Regions from separate parts of the Myroides profundi genome, predicted to be linked through region 2. Evidence: riboswitches for the same ligand, from Rfam matches in the RefSeq annotation. Region 2 holds a riboswitch; each other region holds the start of a gene.
The links. Region 2 has a riboswitch for cobalamin ahead of metE (5-methyltetrahydropteroyltriglutamate--homocysteine S-methyltransferase). Riboswitches for the same ligand answer to the same signal wherever they lie in the genome.

Region 1 (5,240 bases), 1.4 Mb from region 2:
TAATAGCTATAATTCATACAAATTCAATTTCAATAATCATATATATACAACATTCTCTTATCAATATTATCCTCCTTAAAACTAGTAAGTTTACTCAATTTTTCTATTCATAACTTAAAAAGTTGAGAGAATATCATATTACCTATAAGTGTAATCAAACAAAAGTATATCTTTAAGACTTACTAAACACTTACAAATTATGATTAGAAATATTACTTTTTTTACTTATTTATTAGTTGCTATAAGCATAAGTAGTTGCTCCTCAGACAATACAACTGAGAACAACAAAACAGTCACTGTATTAGAATATTACAAAAAGATTAAAACAGAAAACAACAATATTTTAATCTCTGAAATAACTTTTGAATACAATAATAATGGCAATGTAATAAAACATAATACTGTAGATTATTTTAAGAAAAAAGGATATGAAAAGTTATTCTATCTAAATAAGTCAGAAACAAATTATACTTATAATACCTCTAACAAGCTTCTTCATTTAGTGGAAAAAGATTCACTAGGAAAAATCAAAGAAGATGATGCTTTAGTATACAATGACAAAGGAATCTTAACTAAAGTAATTTCAAATAAGTACAGCAACTCTAGCTATGAATACAAAACGAATAGTAATAATCAAATTTACTATGTATATCCTATAGCTTCAGAAAATAAAAGTAACATAGAATACTTCTATGACACAAAAGGCAATGTAACCAGTGTCAAATTAGAGGAGTCTACTTTCCCAAGTGAAGAATTCACATATGATGAAGCACCTAATCCTTTTAAGGATATGCCTATAAATTTATCCGTATTAGAATATCGTACTGCATTCTCGCCTATTATATACAACTATAACCCGTCTAACAATATAAAGACAAGTAAAAGTTTCGTTTACCCCTTAGAGACTAAGGAATACCAATACAATAAGAATAATTATCCAACATATACTAAGACGATAAATCACAACGAATATATAATTGAAGAGTTTTTTAACTATAAAACACTTACAGTAGAAAAATAATACAGAATAAAAGGACTTAAAACATTCTAATACCATTCATTTATAAACATCCTTAAATGCTACTTCATAATTATCAAAAGCAACTAAATAAAATATTAGTAAACAGCATAACCACTAGTATCTCAGATATCCAATGGAGTACAGAAAAAAATGACTACAATGCCTGTACTTTCTATTTCAACAATAAAAAAGTTATATATAGAGAAGCTAAAATAACACCCAAAAAGGTAGGCTATTTCGTAGCCATTTGGCAACGTGATCATGATGGGAAGACTATTCCTTATCATATCACAGATGATTTTGACTATTTTATTATCGCTACTCAACAAGGATACTTTCTATACCCAAAAGAAGAATTAGCTAGGCTTCATATCATCTCTACTGAACAAAAAGAAGGCAAAAGAGGAATGCGTGTCTATCCTATTTTAGAAACGGAGATGAACAAGCAAGCTTTAAAGACTTTTCAATCTCATCTGCCTTTTTGGAATAATTTTTAAAGATTCTATAATAAAATACCATTAACAGAATAAATACATTCCATTAAGCTTTTTTTATATATTTGTAACGAGACTGGTTATCATTGTGATACGAAAAAGGGAATTAGGTGAAAATCCTAAACAGACCCGCTGCTGTAAGCTCATAAATAGTAACGAATCTAGCTATCCACTGTCGCATAGATGGGAAGGATATTCGTTATGAGCAAGTCAGAATACCTGCCATTCTAAAATAAGTTTTGATGTTTTCGGGGGATGAAACATAAGGCGTTCTATGATATAGTCATTGGCAACAATGATTTTGACGCATTTATATCTACTCCAAATGTCAAAATCAACTAGCCAAAAACTAATATGACAAAAACAAAATTACTAGTACTAACCACTGCGTTATGTATAGCGAATACTGCTATATATGCACAGACCCCTAAAGACAGTATCACTGCTCTAAATGAGATCGTGATACAAAAAGAAGTCTTTCGAGATCTTATACCTGTACAGACACTAGACGGAGCTAAACTTCAACGTCTTAATAGTTATAGTGTAGCTGATGCTCTACGATACTTCGCAGGAGTGAAGATCAAAGATTATGGTGGTATGGGAGGACTAAAGACAGTAGACGTTCGTAATATGGGTACTCATCACGTAGGAGTATTTTATAACGGGGTACAAGTAGGCAATGCACAGAATGGAATCGTAGACTTAGGTAAGTTCTCCTTAGACAATATCGAGACTGTAAAACTATACAATGGTCAACGCAGTGCTATTTTCCAATCTGCTAAAGAGTTTGCATCTGCTTCTACTGTATATCTACAAACTAAAAAACCTGTCTTCCAAGAAGGAAAAGACGTAAATATATCAGCTAAATACAAGGCTGGTTCTATCCAATTAGTCAATCCTTCTGTACGTACAGATATCAAAGTAAACAACAATATTAGTACCTCTATCAGTGCTGAGTATATCTATTCTAATGGAGATTATAAATTCAGACAAAAACGCCATAATATAGATGGTTCTGTAGCTTATGATACTATTGGTCATAGAAAGAATAGTGATATAGAGGCTTATCGAATAGAGAATACATGGTTTGGAAAAACAGATAAAGATACTTGGCAAGCTAATTTATATTACTATCAATCTGACAGAGGGTTACCTGGTGCTGTAATCAAAAAAAGTGATGTCACTCTTGAAACAGAAAACATCAATGAACGCCAACAAGACAAAAACTTCATGGCACAAGGAGAATGGACTAGATTTGTTTCTGATAGGTATCAATTCCAACTCAAAGGGAAATATGCTTATGATGAGATGCATTACTTATCTCGTAAGACGGTAGGCTTCGAAGGAGAAGAGGTAACTTACAATCCACAGTTTGACAATACCTATTTTCAACAAGAATATTATCTATCTGCAGCACACCTATACAAGCTTACAGATATATGGGATGTTTCCTTATCTACAGATTTACAATACAATAAGTTAAACGCAACACGTAAGGGACAAGGAACTCCGTTCTCTTATCCTGAGCGCTATACATTCTTGACTTCACTTGCTACATCCGTAAACCTAGGTAAAGTAAAGGCTCAGGCTAATATACTAGGAACATTTACAAAAGAGAAAGTACGTTATAACTTTGAAGCACCTGATCGTCAGTTTTGGGCACCTTCTGTGTTCCTAAGCTATAAACCATGGGATAATGAGGACTTAGTCATTCATTCATTCTATAAGTATATTTATAGACTACCTACATTCAATGATCTTTATTATACTCAATTAGGTACAGCGAACTTAAAGCCTGAAGCATCTAGACAGGTTAACTTAGGTTTTACTTATAACAAACAGTTTCAACAGTCTCTTTTTGAAGAAGTACATCTGTCTGTTGAGTCTTATTATGCTAATATTACAGATAAGATTATCGCTACTCCTACTTCTAGTATGATGAGATGGATGATGACTAACCTAGGAAAGGTAGAAAACTACGGAATAGAAACTAACTTAGGAACTACCCTAAAAATCATGGAAGACTTAAAGTTAGGAGTAAACCTAACTTATGAATATACGGTTGCCAAAGACAAGAGTAAAACGCTATATGGCAAGCCTTCTTATTACGGAGATCAGATACCTTATGCTCCATGGCATTCAGGATCTTCTATTGTCAGTCTAGACTATAGAGATTGGGGGCTTAACTATAGTTTTATTTATGTAGGAGAACGTTACAATGGTAATAAAAACAATATCAAGCGAAATGAAATACAGCCTTGGTATACGCATGATATTTCCTTACTTAAAAGTTTTCAGTGGAGACAATATCACTTTAAAGCAAGCATAGAGGCTAATAATATTGCTAATCAATATTATGAAGTTGTGAGCAACTTCCCAATGCCAGGACGTAACTTCCGTTTCACTTTAAGCTTTGACCTATGAAATTAAACAAAATAATATTCCTTGCATTAGCATTACTAACATTAGTAAGTTGTCGCAAAGATGAGATGATATTCTTATCTGATAGTTCACAAGTATCTATTCCTATTACTACTGATAAATACAGTGGTTTCTACCTGCTTAATGAAGGTAATATGGGAATGAACAGAGCTTCTATAGACTTATTTGAATATCACAACGGAACGTATACTAGAGATATCTTCTCAGAAAGAAATCCAAATATTACTAAAGAACTAGGTGATGTAGGTAATGACATCAAGATATATGGTACTAAAGCTTATGCTACTATTAACGTATCAAACTTCATAGAAGTATTTGACGTAGAAACTGGTAAACATATTAAACAAATCCATGTACCTAACTGTCGTTATTTAGCTTTTAAAGATGATAAGGCTTATGTTAGCTCTTATGCAGGAAAAGTAGAAATAAATCCAAATGCAGAACGTGGTTTCGTAGCGGAGATAGATACCTTATCACTAGAAGTAACTAGACGAGTAACGGTAGGTTATCAACCTGAAGAAATAGTCATTAAAGGAAACAAACTATATGTAGCTAACTCTGGAGGATACCGTGTTCCTAATTATGATACTACAGTATCAGTGATAGACATTCCTTCATTTACAGAAACCAAAAAGATAGATGTAGCCATCAACTTACATCGTATGCAAATTGATAAAGCTGGAGACATCTATGTTTCTTCAAGAGGAGACTATTATAATGTAGAACCTAACTTGTATGTAATAGACTCTAACTCTGACCAAGTGAAGCAGAAGCTTGACATACCTGTGTCTAATATGACTATGGATGATGACAAGCTATACTACTACGCTACTTCTTATAAACATAACACAGGAGGTAATAATGTGTCGTATGGTATTCTTAATACATTGACAAAAAAAGTTATTACCGATAATATCATCACTGATGGCACAGAAAAAAAAATACAGATACCTTATGGAATAGCAGTCAATCCTGAAACTAAAGAAATCTTCATGACTGACGCACAAGACTATATAGGAACAGGTTTTGTCTACTGTTTCTCTCCTGAAGGAAAGCTTAAATGGAAGACAACTGGAGGTAATATACCTGCTCATATCGCATTCATTAAAAAATAAACCAATAACTTAATATGAAAACAAAAAGATTAAAACTAAGCCTAATAGCTACTCTATGCTTATCAGCTATTACTTTTTATAGCTGTTCTAGTGATGACAACACTCAACAAGAAGAATTTGTTGACTCTATATCATATAACTATAGTGACGTAACTAAGGTATTAGACT
Region 2 (5,240 bases):
AAGCTTATAACTGTGATTTACAGAGACAATATATTAATGCCATCATGATTATCGCTACTCGTAATCTAATGCACTATACTCCTAAAAACTTAGAAACTAAGGATGAGCGCATATTAGATATCATCGCTTATATTCAACAGCATATCTATGACTTAAAGCTACTCACAGCTCAGGTTATCGGTGATAAGTTTGGGTTTGCACCATCTTATATCGGTTCTTATTTTTTAAATCAATGTGGAGAAACTATGCAGCAGTATATTATCTCCTACAGACTTAAGCTGATTAAACATCGCCTGTTATTCAGTGACCATCGAATAGGAGAGATTGCTTCTGAATTTACGTTTACAGATGAGAGTCATGCTAACAAATTCTTTAAGAAACATGAAAGTATGAGTATGTCGGCTTATAGAAAGACATATCAAAAAAGATAATCTTTTTTATATCAGAAATAGTTGTAATTTCATTCTGAATAAGCTTTTCCTTTTTCTATCTCTTAAAAAAGGTTATGCTGTTATTCATCAAACCATTATAACGCTTTTTTAAAAAAGACTTTATGAAAAACAAAATCAATTAGCCAAGAGTAGGTATTATAACAAGTACAATTATCTTCTTTATCGTAGCCATAACTTTTGAAATATTTGAGCTAGCTTCTCTTCCTGGTCAGTTCTTTGGTACATTATTAGGAGTTGTAATTACAGCTATTATTACTGTTCTCTTATTACAAGGACAAACTAAAAGTGAAGAGTCTAGAGAACGTCACTTATTAGTATTTGAAAAGAAACAAGAAGTTTTCTTTCAATTCTTAACGCAACTAAATACAATCTTACAACGAGAATCTCTTAGTCCACACTTATCTACAGGTAAGAAGATAGAGAAAGAAGTTAATAACCTACACGATCTGATCTTTGAGTTTGGTTTTCTTCAAATGCATACCTCAGCAGAGACCTTTGATAAAATCTTAGTTCACGTAGGTAATCTAATGACTGAAAGTCATCAGATCAAAATAGCAGAAAACCAATCAGTAGAAAAAGTAGAACAATACTACTTAACGCTTACTTCAGATTTCTTTGCTATCGTATCACTACTTAAGCATGAATTATACAATGAATTTTCTCCTCATATAGACAGGGATAAATTAGATAGAATCATTCGTCTATCTTTCTAACTAAAATAATAAATAAGGCTCTTGTTGATCAACAAGAGCCTTATTCTATTAAATAGCTTCTACTAAACTTTCTTCTCTCAGTTTTTTAGAGACATTCACCATCGCTATAAGCGCTTTTTCAGTCTCTTCCCAATGACGCGTTTTTAATCCACAGTCAGGGTTTACCCATAATTGCTTAGTTGGTATATAGTTTTCTGCCTTTTTAATTAAATACAACATTTCTTCTTCTGTAGGTACACGTGGAGAGTGAATATCATATACTCCCGGCCCAATCTCATTTGGGTATTTAAATGCTGCAAAAGCATCTAATAAATCCATCTGTGAACGAGAACACTCTATCGTAATCACATCTGCATCCATAGCTGCAATATGCTGTATAATATCGTTAAACTCAGAATAACACATATGAGTATGAATCTGTGTCTCATTCTTCACTCCTGATGCAGAAATTCTAAATGCTCTTACAGCCCAATCCAAATAACCATCCCATGCTGCTTTACGCAATGGTAAACCTTCTCTTATCGCAGGCTCATCAATCTGGATGATTTCAATATTAGCACTTTCTAAATCTACTACTTCATCTCTAATTGCTAAAGCTATTTGAGTACAAGTCTCAGACCTTGGGATATCATTTCGTACAAAAGACCACTGTAATATCGTCACTGGCCCTGTCAACATTCCTTTTACTTTTTGTTTAGTCAATGACTGAGCATAAGCAGACCAAAATACTGTTAATGGCTTACTGCGATACACATCTCCATAAATAACAGGAGGTTTCACACATCTACTTCCATAACTCTGTACCCAACCATTCTGAGTAAAAGTAAATCCTTCTAACTGTTCTCCGAAGTACTCCACCATGTCATTGCGTTCAAACTCTCCATGTACTAATACATCTAGCCCTATTTCTTCTTGCCACTGTATAGCTCTAGCCGTCTCTTGTTTTAATAAATCTTCATACTGTTGCTCTGTAAGCTCTCCTTTTTTAAACTTAGCTCTCCACTGTCTTACTTCTGTCGTCTGTGGGAATGAACCGATTGTTGTTGTTGGAAATAAAGGAAGGTCTAATGCTTTATGTTGTAAGGGTTGTCTTGTACTAAACGGAGCTTTTCGTTGTGCATCCTGTTCTGTAATTCCTTGTACACGTTTTTTGACTGCTTCATGATGTATTAATGCAGATGTACTTTTATTGTGTTGAGCTATTTTATTCTCTTGATAAACTGATACACTCTCTCTATCTACAACACTCGCTAACTTAGCTAAATCTACTACTTCCTGAACCTTTTGTTTAGCAAAAGCAAGCCATTGCTTGATTTCTGATGTTAATTTCACCTCCCCTTCTAAATCAATAGGACTGTGAAGTAAAGAACACGATGTTGCTATGATGATTGTCTCTTTCCCTCTTCGCTCAATAGCTTTATCTATCAATGTTAATGATTGTTCATAATCATTCTTCCAGATATTACGACCATCCACCACACCTAGTGACAACTTTAAACTAGACGGAGCCTTATTAAGTATCTCTTCTAGCTGCTCTTCATTACGCACTAGATCAATATGTAATACTTCTACAGGTAAAGCTACTGCCAAGGAAGTATTATCTTCTAGCCCTCCAAAATAAGTAGCTACAATTACTTTAAGATCTGGAAAAGTAGATTGTATCGTATTGTAAAACGATGTAATTGCAGTTTTCTGTTCTTCTGTTAAATCAAGAACTAGAAAAGGTTCGTCAATTTGAATATATTGAACTCCTTCATCTGTCAGACGTTTTATTATTTCAATATATACTGGTAATAAACTATCTGCTAAGCTCAATACATTAAAGTCTTGTTCTTTTGCCTTACCTAATAATAAATAAGAAACAAGCCCTAAGATAACAGGCTTCGTCTCTATACCAATCTTTTTGGCTTCTTTATATTCATCTACTACCTTTAGTGAAGTTAATTCAAACTGTTGTCCTTTATAAAACTCTGGTACGATATAGTGATAGTTAGTATCGAACCATTTTGTCATTTCCATAGCTGTAATATCAAAACCTCCTTTTTGATACCCTCTAGCCATTGCGAAGTATAAATCTAGTAAAGACAGTTCTTCATTTGTACGAAGAGGTTGATACCTTTTAGGAATAGCCCCTAAGGTTAAACTCCAATCTAATACTTGATCATAAAATGAAAAGTCATTAGAAGGGATTAACGTGACACCTGCTGTCTTTTGTAATTGCCAATTTTGATAACGAATAGTTTGTGCAACCTGTTCTAACTCTTCTCTTTCAATTTTCTCAGCCCAATACTGTTCATTTGCTTTTTTCAGCTCTCTTTGGCTACCAATACGCGGATAGCCTAATACTTGTGTTTGCATTTTCACAACTTTTTAAAATGGTTAATTAATCACTTAAAAAGTTCTCTCTTCTTAATGCAATACGCGGTAGTGGGGAAACTCTAATAGATAAGGTATAGCTATAGTATACCATCTCTACATGATATAGAAACAGTGTATCATAGCATCAAACCTGACTTATAGCTCTTTACCGCGAAAGCATTGTCAATTCAAAAATGGCAGGTCTCCTGACTTATAACTACACTAATCGCCCTTCCCGATTTTATATCAGTGAGCATAATATGACTAGTATATTCAATGTTACTTACAGTTGCGCGACAGCTCGTGATTCTCACACGATTCCCTTTTAATCTACAGTTAAGTAAAACCTATTTTCGCTTGATGAAGTATTTTAAGAACAATCTAAAATTCTAAACAAATATACAATTACAGAATACAACCATTACAAACAAACCATAATTAAGAATAAATAACCATACAAACTATTTTATAAGATTTTAATTCTATTATCATTACATTTGGTACCACTAAAACAAAATATTATTCTGATGCATAACCTAGACGAGACCGATTTAAAACTACTTCGAATACTGTGTGATAATTCTAACCTGACAACAAAAGAGATTGCTCAACAAGTAAACCTATCTGCTACCCCAGTATTTGAGAGAATAAAACGACTAGAAAAAGAAGGTTTTATCAAAAAATATATTGCTTTAATAGATGCTGAAAAGCTAAATAAAGGTTTTATTGTATTCTGCAATATTAAACTCAAACAACATGAGCGTTTTATCAATAACAAGTTTGTTGAAGATATTATGCTTATAGATGAAGTCGTTGAATGTTATAATATATCAGGAGATTTTGACTTTATCCTAAAAGTATATGCTAATGATATGAAGCATTACCAAGACTTTGTATTTAATAAATTAGCCATGGTAGATAGTATAGGAAGTACACATAGTTCTTTTGTGATGAGAGAAATTAAGAACACACATAATATCTCTTTTTAACCTTAACCTATTTCCCTTACTAACTACATAAAAAAAGAATGACTTAGATAAATTTATCTAAGTCATTCCTAAAATTTACTGCCTAACAAATCAATTATCTTTTTCTATTTTCTCAATATTTCAACTTTTGTTGGAACAGGAGTACTAGTAATCTTAGAGTTATAATATTTACCTGTATCTATAATGATATTACCATGAAGACCAGTATATTCACAATCAAAATCCACACTGTTTTGACCATCTTTAGTTTTTATTAAAGTTTTAAGAGTTCCAGGGCTAACTCCTTCCACAAACGGTTTTCCGTATTCTATAACATGAGTTGCTAATTCACTAGCCTCAAATGTTTCAACTTTATTAGCCTTAAGAACCGTCATAACATCCCATGGAATTACATTCTTCTTATCAGCATTAAATGGCAATATTAACTCAGTAGTTCCTTTTGGTATAATCACCTTCATCTGTGTGTTTCTTATCTTGACATGCTAATAGAATAGTCAAAATAGATAAGGTTAAAATCTTAGTTTTTTTGTTCATTATTGTGTTTGATGTTTATATTTTGTTTTTCTTCATAATACTTCATCCAAATAACAATAACCTTTAAAAACAGTCAAATTAATTCATATTACTATTCAAATATTAATCAATTCATTTATACAACATAACAAATATTTTGGGCTCAAAAAACAAATCAAAAAATACATTATCACTTATTTACTAATCCCTTATTA
Region 3 (5,240 bases), 2.0 Mb from region 2:
CTTAAATGATTTAACATCGTTGTATTAATATCGGTATGAAAGCCTAAATTCTCATGTTGTTTTAAGATCATGACCACTTCCTCTAAAGCGGTATTACCTGCACGTTCACCTATACCGTTGATTGTACATTCGATCTGTCTAGCCCCATTGATTATTCCAGCGATAGAATTAGCAGTAGCCATACCTAGATCATTGTGACAGTGACATGATAAGATGACGTTCTCTATTCCTTTGACATGATCTCTTAAGTACTTTATTTTGTTTCCATAATCTGTAGGTAGACAGTATCCCGTAGTATCAGGGATATTGATCACTGTCACACCTGCTTGGATTACTGCTTCACAGACTTTCGCTAGATAAACATTATCAGTTCTACCAGCATCCTCAGCGTAGAACTCTACATCGTGCACATACTTTTTAGCATAGGCTACAGCTTCTGCAGCACGATCTATAATAGCCTCTTGTGTTGAGTTAAACTTGTATTTTATATGTGAGTCAGATGTACCGATACCTGTGTGTATTCTTGGTTTTTGTGCAAACTCTAATGCCTTAGCTGCCGAATCTATATCTTTCGTATTCGCACGAGTAAGTGCACATATTTTAGCGTTTTTAACGATTTTACTAATCGCCTGAACAGCCTCAAAGTCACCAGGACTAGAAATAGGAAAACCTGCCTCAATCACATCAACACCTAATTCATCGAGTTGCTGAGCAATAGCCAACTTTTGTTGTTTATCTAGTTTACAACCAGGTACTTGTTCTCCGTCTCTTAATGTGGTGTCAAAAATCTCAATCTTTTCAGTTTTCATATTTTATGTTTTTAAATAACTTTAGACAAAAGTGTATAAAAGCTTTTTGTTAACTTTATCAAAAAAACAAAAACTACAATGTTAAAAAACTGATTTAGTTATTTAAGTTGTTGTTTTTGAGTTTGTTAAAATATTTTTTATTACAATGTCAAATTGGGGAAAAGACTGGTTATTTATATTGATAAAATCTTTGACAAGGTCAGAGAAACGTCAATTTACTTTATATGTGAATAGGTTGCAGAATAATGCAGATGCTAAATTCATCTCACTATTTAATGCGATGGATAAGATGGAGGAGTATGATGAGCAAGTTATTCTCAAACAAAAAATAACGAGTAAACAACAATTATCCAACTTAAAAGCAAATCTGTATAAAGCTATTTTGGCTAGCCTTCGTATGAATCCTAGTAAGAAAAACGTAAGAATACAGATACGTGAACAATTAGATTTTGCAACCATTTTGTATCAAAAAGGATTACATAAGCAAGGGCTAAAAATATTAGATAAGGCGAAACAAATCGCTTTAGATGTAGAGGAGAAGAGCCTGGCTCTAGAGATTATAGAACTAGAAAAGGTAATCGAATCTCAGTATATCACTCGTAGTATTACGGGGCGTGCAGACGAGCTTATCGCACAGTCTAATGACCTGATTATACAGAACTATTATGCGACTAAGTTATCTAATCTATCACTGAAGTTCTATAACGAGATGCTTACCTCAGGGTATGCTAAGAGCGAGGAAGATAAGCAAGAGCTAATTACCCGATTTAGTGATCAGCTCTTAGATATAGATGTGAAGATGCTTAACTTTAGAGAGAAGTTATGGTACTTTAAAGCGCATGTGTGGTTATGTTTTCTAATCCAAGATTATCACAACGCTTATAAATATGCTAAGCTATGGGTAACACTATTCTATGAGCATCCTAAGATGATACAGAGTCATCCTATATGGTATTTAAAAGGGAACTCTTATTTATTTAAAATCTTATTGTTGTTTAAATCTGTAGATAAATATATCTATTGGAATGCTAAATTAGAAGAACAATTGGCTTTAGAGAGCTTCCCTCAGTCTATGAATATAGATTCTCAGCGATTCTTATTGCAGTTTAGTAATAAGCTGAATATAGAGTTTATACAACAGACTTATAATGGAAGTCTACTTTTCGTAAAGCAATTACAGCGTGGACTTAATGAATATGTGAATATGATCGATGAGCATCACTTCCATATTCTATATTTTAAAGTAGCTTCTTTGTATTTCGGATACAAGAAATATGATGATTCTCTTGCCTATACAGAACGAATTCTGAAGAATTCTGACTACTCTGTACAGGAAGATTTACTATTTCATACTCGTATTTTATCTCTAATGGCACAGTATGAGTCAGGGAAAGATCAGCATTATGAAGACTTTATTAAAGCCAATAGAGCCTTGATGAAAAAGATGAAAAATAAAACACAGATACACGATACCTTTATGAGTCTATTCGAAGGACTATTAGGAGCATCGGTTAAAGATCAGAAGCTTGTGTTAGAGCGATTTGTAAAAGAAACTGAAGAGCTCTATACGAATAGATTTTATGTGAGAAGTATTCTCTATATAGATGTCCTAAATTGGGCAAAGAAGAAAATAGTTTAACTTAGATATATTGACTTATCCAATGATAAAAGCCACATAGACTTCTTAGTTTATGTGGCTTTGTTTGATTAAAATGTGTTGGATGTTTCAAAAGAATTACTATCTTCGCCACAGTATTAGAAAATAATACAGTATTAATTCCATAGAAATAGGTTATACTTAGTTGTATATGAAAAGGGAATCGTGTGAGAATCACGAACTGTCGCGCAACTGTAAGTAACTCATTAATTTTTTATCCAAGTGATCCACTGTTATTACTTAAGTAATGGGAAGGACGATAAAAAATAGTTACAAGTCAGGAGACCTGCCTAATTCTGTTTATAGACTATGCTTTCGCGGTTTAGAGCTTTATGTCAAGTTGGAATGTGTTTATTATTTAATCCATGAGATTATAGTCAGTATAATCTAGGATGAGCGCATTGTATCTTTTCATTTAATTCCAAATCATTTTTTCGAATAGCAGTTTGATAGATTTCTATCTAGTCTATAGTATTTCTGAATACTGTAGGATTAACGAATATAACTATGTTAATAGAAGCAGAGATAGAAGAACGAAAATCGAAGGCAATCACTAGTGTCTTTAAGGTAGTATTCCCAGATACTACTAATCATCATAATACCATGTTCGGTGGACGAGTAATCATGATGATGACAGAGACAGCATTTATGACTGCTACTCGTTTTTGTAGAAAGAACTTTGTGATTGTTAGTAGTGATAAGATTGACTTCAGAAAGCCGATACCAGCTGGCTCATTAGTAGAGATGGTAGGTGAGGTAGAGTCTATCGGGAATACGAGTATTCGCATCCGTGTCAATGTGTACAGAGAGAAGATGAGAGAGGATGAACGCATCCAAGTAGTGACAGGAGTATTTACGCTCGTAGCATTAAATGATAATTTCAAACCGATATCTATATTAGACTAGGTTTTATACAAGTAAATTTTGTAAGCATCTTACATTTTTTAGTTTTTGGTAGGGGGATAGACAGGTTAGTGTCTATCCCCATTTTTTTTGACTCCTTTTAACCCAGAATCAGTGATAGACAGATAAACGAAAAGTAATTATACAAAATAGCTCTGAATTAGTGATACAAGCATACTATAGTATGGTTTTAGAGCTAATGAAAGAGATATGAAGTAGAATTGCTTTGTAGTATTTGGCTAACGCTTATTCTGGGTTTAATCTAGTCTTTGAGATCTAAACATTGGCCTTATTATAGATATCTAACTCCATTAATAAACTTTTTATAAGAGGTATCATCATAAAAATAATCAACTCTTTTTTTTACTTTTTGATTCAAAAATTGACCTTTTATAACGAGTTTTTATAGATTATACTTCCTTTTTTTTGATAATTAGCTCTGTAAAGACCTATAATTAGCTCTTTTTGAAAAAAAAGATGACATTTTTTTTAAGAGTGATTTTTGTTTAATATGTTGGTTTACAGTGATTTGTTTGTTTTTTGTGTAGAATGAACACTTTCTTTATATCCCCTTAAAGCCTTATAAACAGTAGTTTGAATGCAATTCCTTCGACAGTTCGTGGACAATAACCCGTATTTAGTGGGCAAAAGAGGTCATTAGTCGAAGAAGTATCCTTTTATTAACCATGTATTCTCCTTGGATATAAGGTTAAAATAAATTTGAGAAGTAGTGAATCTGTCAGAGAATGTCTAGGATTTTAGAAATGGACTTTATAGTTTTGGATTCACTTGTAAAAACCCAATAGACATCACACATGAGAGGATTATTAAAAATTGTATTAGCTGTAGTATTAACTACAACAACTATGACTGTATATGGTCAAAAAAAGAAAAGGAACGCAAAGCAGTATAATAGTGTTGAGGTATATCGTGGCAATGATGTTATTCAAGATTTATTAAAAACGGGAAGAGATACGGTTTTTACGAGACATTATTTAAGCAGCTTCTTAGTAGACTCTACGCGTTTATGGAAAGAGGAAGTAACGTATACAGGAGAAAAACTGGACGATAATAAATATAAAATGTCTGCCCAGAGTATGCTTAAAGAAAAGAATTCGAAGGAGCTAAAGTTAAATACTGAAAGTGAGAAGATATATCATCAGAATAAATCAGATGCTGTTTATATATTGAATAGAAGATATCTATTAGACGGGCTAGTAGAAGAAATAGTTCATCAGAATAAACAATACACTGTCAAATGTATAGATAAGGTAGGGAATGTGTTGAATGAAACGGGATGTCTTCGCTATTCTCAGACACCTTTCCCAGTTGAAAAAATAGAAAAGCTTCAACGCAATCTACAAAAAACAATAACTAATTTAATTAGCAACAGTAAAGGTAAGTTACCTCGTTATATGGTGTTAGCAATTGAAGCAGATTACGAGAGTCAGCGTTGGAATCTAGCTTTAGACTTTCCTAAAGAGTATAAGTTAGGTTCTGATATGCATACAAGTCTAGTAGCTGCTATAGCCCATGTATTAAATAATGAGAAACTAGAAGAATATCATTTTGATAAAGATATTAATGGTAATTATTATAATAGAACTATGTTTATCCCATTATCTTTTAGTAGATAGAAGTAGTTATAGACTAAAGGACTTTAGATTATTGAAAATATAATGTTTTGAAGAAGGAATGATCTAAAAAAATAGTAATAGTCATCTAGGTGGTAAGTCATTTAAAATAAGAGTAATCTTGAATAACAAATCTTCAGATAATGAGGAAGTGGAAAAATACATTTATAGTTATATAATATTAAATTATAGAATAAAGAAATAGATATGATAATGAGACAAATGCAATTAAATAGA

Region 1: another riboswitch for cobalamin. It lies ahead of MPR_RS01630 (TonB-dependent receptor); the one in region 2 lies ahead of metE (5-methyltetrahydropteroyltriglutamate--homocysteine S-methyltransferase).
Region 3: another riboswitch for cobalamin. It lies ahead of MPR_RS04615 (acyl-CoA thioesterase); the one in region 2 lies ahead of metE (5-methyltetrahydropteroyltriglutamate--homocysteine S-methyltransferase).

Annotation. Positions count from the first base shown of each region.
Region 1 is NZ_CP010817.1:357,844-363,083, reverse strand. Features, by position in the region: gene MPR_RS01645 (hypothetical protein) at 1-3, shown strand, start outside; gene MPR_RS01640 (hypothetical protein) at 200-1,021, shown strand; gene MPR_RS01635 (MepB family protein) at 1,078-1,518, shown strand; cobalamin riboswitch at 1,576-1,756, shown strand; gene MPR_RS01630 (TonB-dependent receptor) at 1,870-3,939, shown strand; gene MPR_RS01625 (YncE family protein) at 3,936-5,072, shown strand; gene MPR_RS01620 (hypothetical protein) at 5,087-5,240, shown strand, end outside.
Region 2 is NZ_CP010817.1:3,041,860-3,047,099, forward strand. Features, by position in the region: gene MPR_RS13350 (AraC family transcriptional regulator) at 1-431, shown strand, start outside; gene MPR_RS18955 (hypothetical protein) at 926-1,165, shown strand; gene metE (5-methyltetrahydropteroyltriglutamate--homocysteine S-methyltransferase) at 1,214-3,523, opposite strand; cobalamin riboswitch at 3,703-3,890, opposite strand; gene MPR_RS13365 (Lrp/AsnC family transcriptional regulator) at 4,051-4,512, shown strand; gene MPR_RS13370 (hypothetical protein) at 4,617-4,970, opposite strand.
Region 3 is NZ_CP010817.1:1,010,023-1,015,262, forward strand. Features, by position in the region: gene MPR_RS04605 (2-isopropylmalate synthase) at 1-809, opposite strand, end outside; gene MPR_RS04610 (hypothetical protein) at 955-2,448, shown strand; cobalamin riboswitch at 2,582-2,774, shown strand; gene MPR_RS04615 (acyl-CoA thioesterase) at 2,974-3,372, shown strand; gene MPR_RS04620 (hypothetical protein) at 4,185-5,006, shown strand; gene MPR_RS04625 (hypothetical protein) at 5,211-5,240, shown strand, end outside.